Regions from separate parts of the Diplocloster hominis genome, predicted to be linked through region 2. Evidence: predicted binding sites of a transcription regulator. Region 2 holds the regulator's gene; the other holds the start of a gene.
The links. Region 2 encodes HrcA, which represses chaperone genes, less so after heat shock. Its sites were predicted from a motif close to TGTTAGCACTCNNNNNNNNNGAGTGCTAACA; they were not measured.
Positions count from the first base shown of each region.

Region 1: a site for HrcA is predicted at 1,409-1,439, ahead of ABC831_RS00880 (Hsp20/alpha crystallin family protein). Genes of this name have one in related genera too.

Region 1 covers NZ_JAWDIY010000001.1:221,098-224,523, forward strand. Annotated here, with positions in the region: gene pstC (phosphate ABC transporter permease subunit PstC) at 1-251, opposite strand, end outside; gene ABC831_RS00875 (phosphate ABC transporter substrate-binding protein) at 349-1,281, opposite strand; gene ABC831_RS00880 (Hsp20/alpha crystallin family protein) at 1,568-1,990, shown strand; gene ABC831_RS00885 (extracellular solute-binding protein) at 2,168-3,426, shown strand, end outside.
Region 2 covers NZ_JAWDIY010000005.1:77,325-80,750, reverse strand. Annotated here, with positions in the region: gene dnaK (molecular chaperone DnaK) at 1-135, opposite strand, end outside; gene grpE (nucleotide exchange factor GrpE) at 170-823, opposite strand; gene hrcA (heat-inducible transcriptional repressor HrcA) at 852-1,883, opposite strand; gene ABC831_RS06305 (RNase J family beta-CASP ribonuclease) at 2,632-3,426, shown strand, end outside.

The DNA of each region.
Region 1 (3,426 bases), on a different contig from region 2:
ATGATGGAAAGAATCCCAAACTTGGGATCTGACGCGGTAGGGGCCCACTCGGAGCCGAACAGGATATCGGTGAGTCCGATCTTATGCAGAGCCGGTGTCCCGTTCATAATCATATATAGCGTAATGGAAAAAACAGCCAGTACGGCGAAGAATGCGCAGATGGTAAATACCACCTGTGCAATCTTTTCTATCGTTTTTTTTGTTTTATAGCTTCCGACAATGGAGAAGCTACCCGTTTTTTGTTCTGTCATCTTTTCCTCCAGAGTCGCATTTACTGCGACTCAATTCAGGTATGCGCTCTGCGCGTTCCTCCAGAGTCGCATTTCCTGCGGCATTGATTTCTCGAACTTAGTCGACGGAAATCAGTCCAACAGATTCAACTAAAGCTTTTCCTTCCTCTGATTTCAGATATTCGAACAGGGACTGTACCAGCGGGCTCTGGTCTGCGACCGCACCCTTGGTAGCCATTACGAAAGGTCTGCTCAGGAAATAGCTGCCGTCTTTGATCGTCTCCACTGTAGGTTCTACCCCGTCCAGTGCCACTGCTTTTACCTTGTCGTCCAGTACATCCAGGGAAATATATCCGATTGCGCCGGGGGTGGAAGCCACTTTGGCCACTACCGCGCCTGTGCTGTCCAGCTCGTTGGAGTACGCACATTTTTCTTCAATGTCCAGAATTTCTTCGAAAGCGCCTCTGGTACCTGACCCTGCTTCTCTGCCCACTACTACGATCGGCTGGTCAGCACCGCCCACGTCTTTCCAGTTCTTGATGGCTCCGGTGTATACATCACTTAACTGCTGCTTGGTCAAGCCGGTGGCCGTATTCGCCGGATCCACAACTACAGCGATTCCGTCGATGGCTACGATGTTCTCTACCGCTCCTGCCGTTTTTTCTTCCTCCTTCAGATTCCTGGAGGAATTACCGATGTCCACGGTGCCGGCCAGGGCTGCCTCGATACCGGCGGAAGAGCCTGTGAACTCGGGGGTGATGGTTACATTGGGATGCGCTTTATTAAAAGCCTCCGCCAGAGCGTTTGCAAATTTTTCCATAGATGTGGAACCTGACATGGTGATCGTCCCGGACAGTTCATCCGTGGCTGCCCCCGACTGTGTGGCGTCCGTGTCCGCCGGTGTGGTCTCTGCGGTAACCGCCGGAGCTTCTGCTGCCGTGTCCGGTGTGGGCGCTGTCTGTCCGGCATCGTTTGCTGCGGGTTCAGAACCGCAGGCTGTTAATCCTATCATCATGATTCCTGTCAATAAAGCCGCAATTGTCTTTTTCATTACACATATCCTCCTCAAGATATTGTTTGTCTGATTTGTTTTATTTTTCTTCTCTACGGTATCTAAATTTAATCGTTTCCTATTAAGTCCGTATTTTCCTTATGTAAATTTTGTGTAAAATCGGTTTTGTTAGCACTCTCGCTCGTTGAGTGCTAAATTTCACACTTTTATCACATTTACTACACAATTTATACACAATTCAGAGCTACTATATAATCGTAAAGAAAAAACAGTTATGTAAACTCTTTAGCAAGAAGTTTACAACATTATAAAAGGAGGAATTCATATGTTAAACTTAATGCCTTTTAGCCGCAGAGAAGATAATTTATTCAACTATCTGGACAATCTGGAGAAGAATTTCTTCGGAGATATGGACCAGAATCTTTCCCAGTTCCGGACGGATATTATCGATGACGGAGATCACTATACAATGAAGGCGGATCTTCCTGGCTTCGCCAAAGAAGATATTCACATCGACTTAAACGACAATACGCTGACGATCCATGCGGAACACAAGGAAGAAAACGAAACGAAAAACGACAACTATGTAAGACGTGAGCGCAGATACGGCTCCTTCTCCAGAAGCTTCGATGTTTCGAATATTAACACCTCCGATATTGACGCTTCCTATATCAATGGTGTTCTGGAGCTGAAGCTGCCCAAACTGGAAACGGTCGTACCCGAACCCCGGAAAATTGAAGTAAAATAATTCCCGTTTCCTTTCATTCATCAGCCTGACCGGAGCCAACCGGTCAGGCTGATTTCTATTTTCCAGGAAAGTATCTGGATTTCTTCTTTTTATACCCTCCTTTTAAAATGAATTGAAAAAATATTCGCACCTGCTATAATAGAACTAACATCTAAAAACAGGATAAGGGGATTCACTATGAAAATACGTAAAATAACGGCTGTTCTACTGTCGGGTCTGGTCGTGGCATTGGGTTTAACCTCATGTGGCAGTAGCTCCAAATCAGAAACTCCTACCAGCGTGATCGTCTGGCACTATTATAATGGAGCTCAACAGCAGATTTTTGATGAACTGGTACAGGAATTTAATGAAACGGTCGGCGCGGAGCAGAAAATCGTGGTGGATTCCCAGAATCAGGGAACCATCTCCGAATTGACGGATAAAGTATTAAAAGCGATCCATGGGGAGATCGGCGCAGATGAGGTGCCCGATGTATTTGCGGCTTATGCCGATACGGCCTATGAGATTGATCAGATGGATATGGCGGCTGACCTTTCTTCCTATTTATCACAGGAAGAGATGGACAAATATGTCGCTTCCTATCTGGAAGAAGGCCGGTTCAGCGACGATGGGGATCTCAAAATCTTCCCGGTGGCCAAATCAACAGAATTACTCATGTTAAATAATACCGCATGGCAGGAGTTCAGCAGTGCGACCGGAATCGACACTACTTTACTGAGTACCTGGGAAGGTATTGCCAAAGCTGCGGAAGAGTATTATAAATGGACGGATGCGCAGACCCCGGATGTGCCGGATGACGGGAAAGTATTCTTTGGCCGTGACGCGTTCGCCAATTATATCATCATAGGCAGTAAACAGCTGGGGACTGAATTGTTCCAGGTTTCCGGCGGTAAAGTGAACCTTCAGGTCAATGAAAAAGTGATGCGGAAATTGTGGGACAACTTTTATGTTCCTTATATTAATGGCTATTACGGCGCTTACGGACGTTTCCGCAGCGACGATATGAAAACCGGAGATCTGGTGGCTATGGTATGCGCTTCCAGCGGCGCCACCTATTTCCCTACCGAAGTGACATCCTCGGACGGCACTTCCTATCCGATCGAAGGCAGCGTATATCCATTGCCTAATTTTGAAGGAACCGATAACGCTATGGCGGTCCAGCAGGGAGCCGGTATGGTAGTGACCAAATCCGACGAGACAAGGGAAAAAGCAGCCGTCACCTTCTTAAAATGGTTTACCGCTCCGGAACAGAATGTCCGGTTTGCCATGAGTTCCGGTTACCTCCCCGTCACCTATGAAGGTAATAGCCAGTCTGCCATCGATCAGGCTATCGCGGACAGCGAACAGCCGGTCTCCGATATCGTCCGGTCCAGCCTGGACATTGGGGTATCCATGACACAGAATTACACCTTCTATACCAGCAAGGCGTTCAAGAA
Region 2 (3,426 bases):
TGTTTTTGTAAATGCGACTACAGACGGTGTGGTTCTGGCTCCTTCCGTATTCGCTATAACGACAGGTTTTCCACCTTCCATAACTGCTACGCATGAGTTTGTTGTACCTAAGTCAATTCCTATGATTTTTCCCATTATGATTTCCTCCTGATTCTATCATTCTATTTGTTTAATTTGCTACTTTTACCATGCTGTGACGAACGACGCTTTCTTTGTAAAGATATCCCTTCTGGAATTCTTCCACAACGATGTTATCGCCTGCCTCTTCGTCTTCCACATGCATAACCGCATTGTGCAGGTTCGGATCAAATTCGCCTCCCACCGCCTCGATCGGTTTTACACCAATCTCATCCAACGTGGTCATCAACTGCTTATAAATTTTGTTCATGCCTTCCACAAATGGATCTTCCCGTCCTGTTTCCGGCACACTGGCAAGGCCTCTCTCGAAGTTATCCACAACCGGCAGCATCTTTTCAATCACTTCTTTTGCGCCGATTTCATACATGTGGGACTTCTCTTTCTCGGTCCGCTTCCTGTAGTTATCGAACTCCGCCATCTGCCGTTTTACCTGGTCGGACAGCTCTTCGATCTTTTCATCTTTCTTATCTCTTTTTTCTTTCTTTTCTTTTCTCTTACTGAACTTCTCTTTTTTCTCGTCGCCTTCCTGTGTATCCGGCTGTGCAGCTTCAGCTTCCTTCACGTTATCTTCCGCCGGTTCCTGGTCTGCTGCCTGCGCTGTCTCTGCCGCCGTATTCTCCTGATCCGTTGGAATATCTGCTGTCTCCTGCTGATCTGCCTTTATCGTATCTTTTTCTTCTGCCAAGCCTGGTTACCTTCCTTTCTATCTCTGCCTATGTTTTTTTCTTATAGATCGCATCCAGTTGAACCATCAGTGTTTTGAGAGTGCTCACTACTTTTTCGTAATCCATTCTCTTTGGTCCGATGATACCTATGGTTCCCTGCATACCTTCCCCTAATTCATAAGTCGCGGTCACAACACTGCAGTCCTTCATGGCCCGTACCGGTGTCTCATTCCCGATATAAACCTGAATTCCATGTTCGTCCGCGTTAGCCAGCGTCTCATTTACCAGATCGCTTAACTGCTGCTTTTCTTCAAAGGTGCTCAAAAGTTCACTGGCCCGTTCGCTGTCGGACAGCTCCGGATATTTGAAAATATTCGTGGTGCCGCTGGTGTAAATCTCCAGATCATCGTCCAGATTAATCGCCTCCGCCACCGCGTCCAGCACATCGCTCACCAGTCCGCTGTGGATTCCGGCCTGTTCCTTCAGGTTCGCGATCATTCCCAGGTTGATCTCTTCCAGCGTCAATCCATTGAGCTGTGTATTCAGCATAATATTGAGCTTCAGGATCTTCTCATTATCCAAAGGCTCATCCACCGTGATAATCTTATTCTTCACGATATTGCCTTCCACAACAATGACCGCCAGGATCTGAGTCTCATCCACTTCGCTTAACTGTATGAACTTTACTTTATTATGATGGTACTGAGGCGAGGAAATCATCGTCGCGTAATTCGTATTATGTGCCAATACCTTAGCCACCTGCTGCAGCAGCGACTCCATCCGGTCAGCCTTCTGGATCATGAGTTCTTTCATCTCCGTGACTTCCCGTTCTTTTTCCTCCATCATCTGATCGACGTAAAGCCGATAACCTTTGTCGGAAGGGATCCGGCCCGCAGATGTATGGGGCTGTACAATAAATCCCATCTCCTCCAAATCTGACATTTCGTTGCGAATGGTGGCTGAACTCAATTTCAAATCCGAGTATTTGGAAATCGTTCTGGAACCTACAGGTTCGCCGGTTTCCAGATAGTTCCGGATGATCGCCTGCAATATTTTCGTCTTTCTGTCGTCCAGCTGCATCCAATCGCTCCTCTCTTTTTGCTTTATTAGCACTCGTTGTTGAGGAGTGCTAACATCTGTAATTAACATAGCACTCCCCCTAATTTTTGTCAATACCATTTCACATATTTTTTAAAAATTCTGGAGGCTGGCTGCAGGCGGGGTGTTGACTTAGGAGCGGTGAAGATAGGGAAACGGCGGGGGCTTGATGCCGGGCGGCTCATCTTGCGGGGGCTAATCCCTTCGGCCGGACCTAAGAACGGCTAACTCCGAAGGTGGGGGAACCTCTTTCTTTATGATTCTAGGGGATTCTTTGGAAGTTCTAGGGGATTCTTTGGAAGTTGCCCCTTGCTTTTGGTAATTAGGCAATGTATAATGAAAACAATTGTGTATACGGAATTTATCTTGTGGTAAGAAATCTGCGACTATGAGAAATCATTGTACAGGCTTTTAATAGGTAGGATTGTCTGTTTGCTGTAGTAAAGATACTCATACCTTGTGAAAAGAAATGCAGATTATGTTTGCGTAATGTAATACTCTGTTGAGCAGCGAATACTGCGAACCCTCCCGCAGGGCATGTATTATGGGATGCTGCAGGTTTACCTTCCAGGCCTCTTTGGGTTTGTTTTCCGGTCTGTGCATGAGGTAATGTTTGAATGCTTCCTTCACCGATGGGTTTGGGATCAGGGGGCTCTCTTGAAACGCAGGGAACCGTCCGGATGTACAATTATAAAAGAAAAACGCATGTTAATGCAGAAAGTGTAAATGAATGAAGAATGAATCAAATGATATCTCTACAGATATTAGTAAAAAAAGCAGCGGCAGTAACACTGCTGGGACAACAGGGGGCAGCAAAAGAAACAGCAGGGCCGCAGCTTCCAAATCTGACGGTACCAAGGCCGCCGCAAAGGGAAAGACTGACCAGTCCAAGACCAAGTCTGCAGCAGATCGCGGCGGGGCTAAGACAGGATCAGACAGTGCCGGGACTTCAGCGGAAAAGGCGCACAAGCGTGCGGATACCGGCAGCCGGAACACGGCCAGGAGAAAGACTGCCGCTAAAGCTTCTGGTACGGCTAAGTCCGTTAAGAAAGAGAATGCTGTCCAGGATGGCGGGGCCAAAGATCCTTCCAAGCAATCCGGGCATATCGGGCATTCCGATGTGGATACGGATTATAAGCTGACGGCTGGGAGCGATACGGTAAAGATTATTCCGCTGGGGGGTCTGGACCGGATCGGGATGAATATTACCGCGATTGAGTATAAGGATACGATCGTGGTTATCGACTGCGGGATTTCTTTCCCGGATGAGACGATGCTGGGAATTGATAAGGTTATTCCGGATGTCTCTTACCTGCTGGAGAATCAGGAAAAGGTCAAAGGCTTTGTCATCACTCATGGCCATGAGGACCATATCGGGGCACTTCCTTATATTCTGCCTCAGCTGAATGTACCGGTATATGCAACGAAGCTTACCATGGGACTGATCGAGCATAAGTTAAAAGAGGCCCGGCTCATGAAGAAAGTACGGCGCAAAGTGGTAAAGCAGGGAAGCAGCGTGAATCTG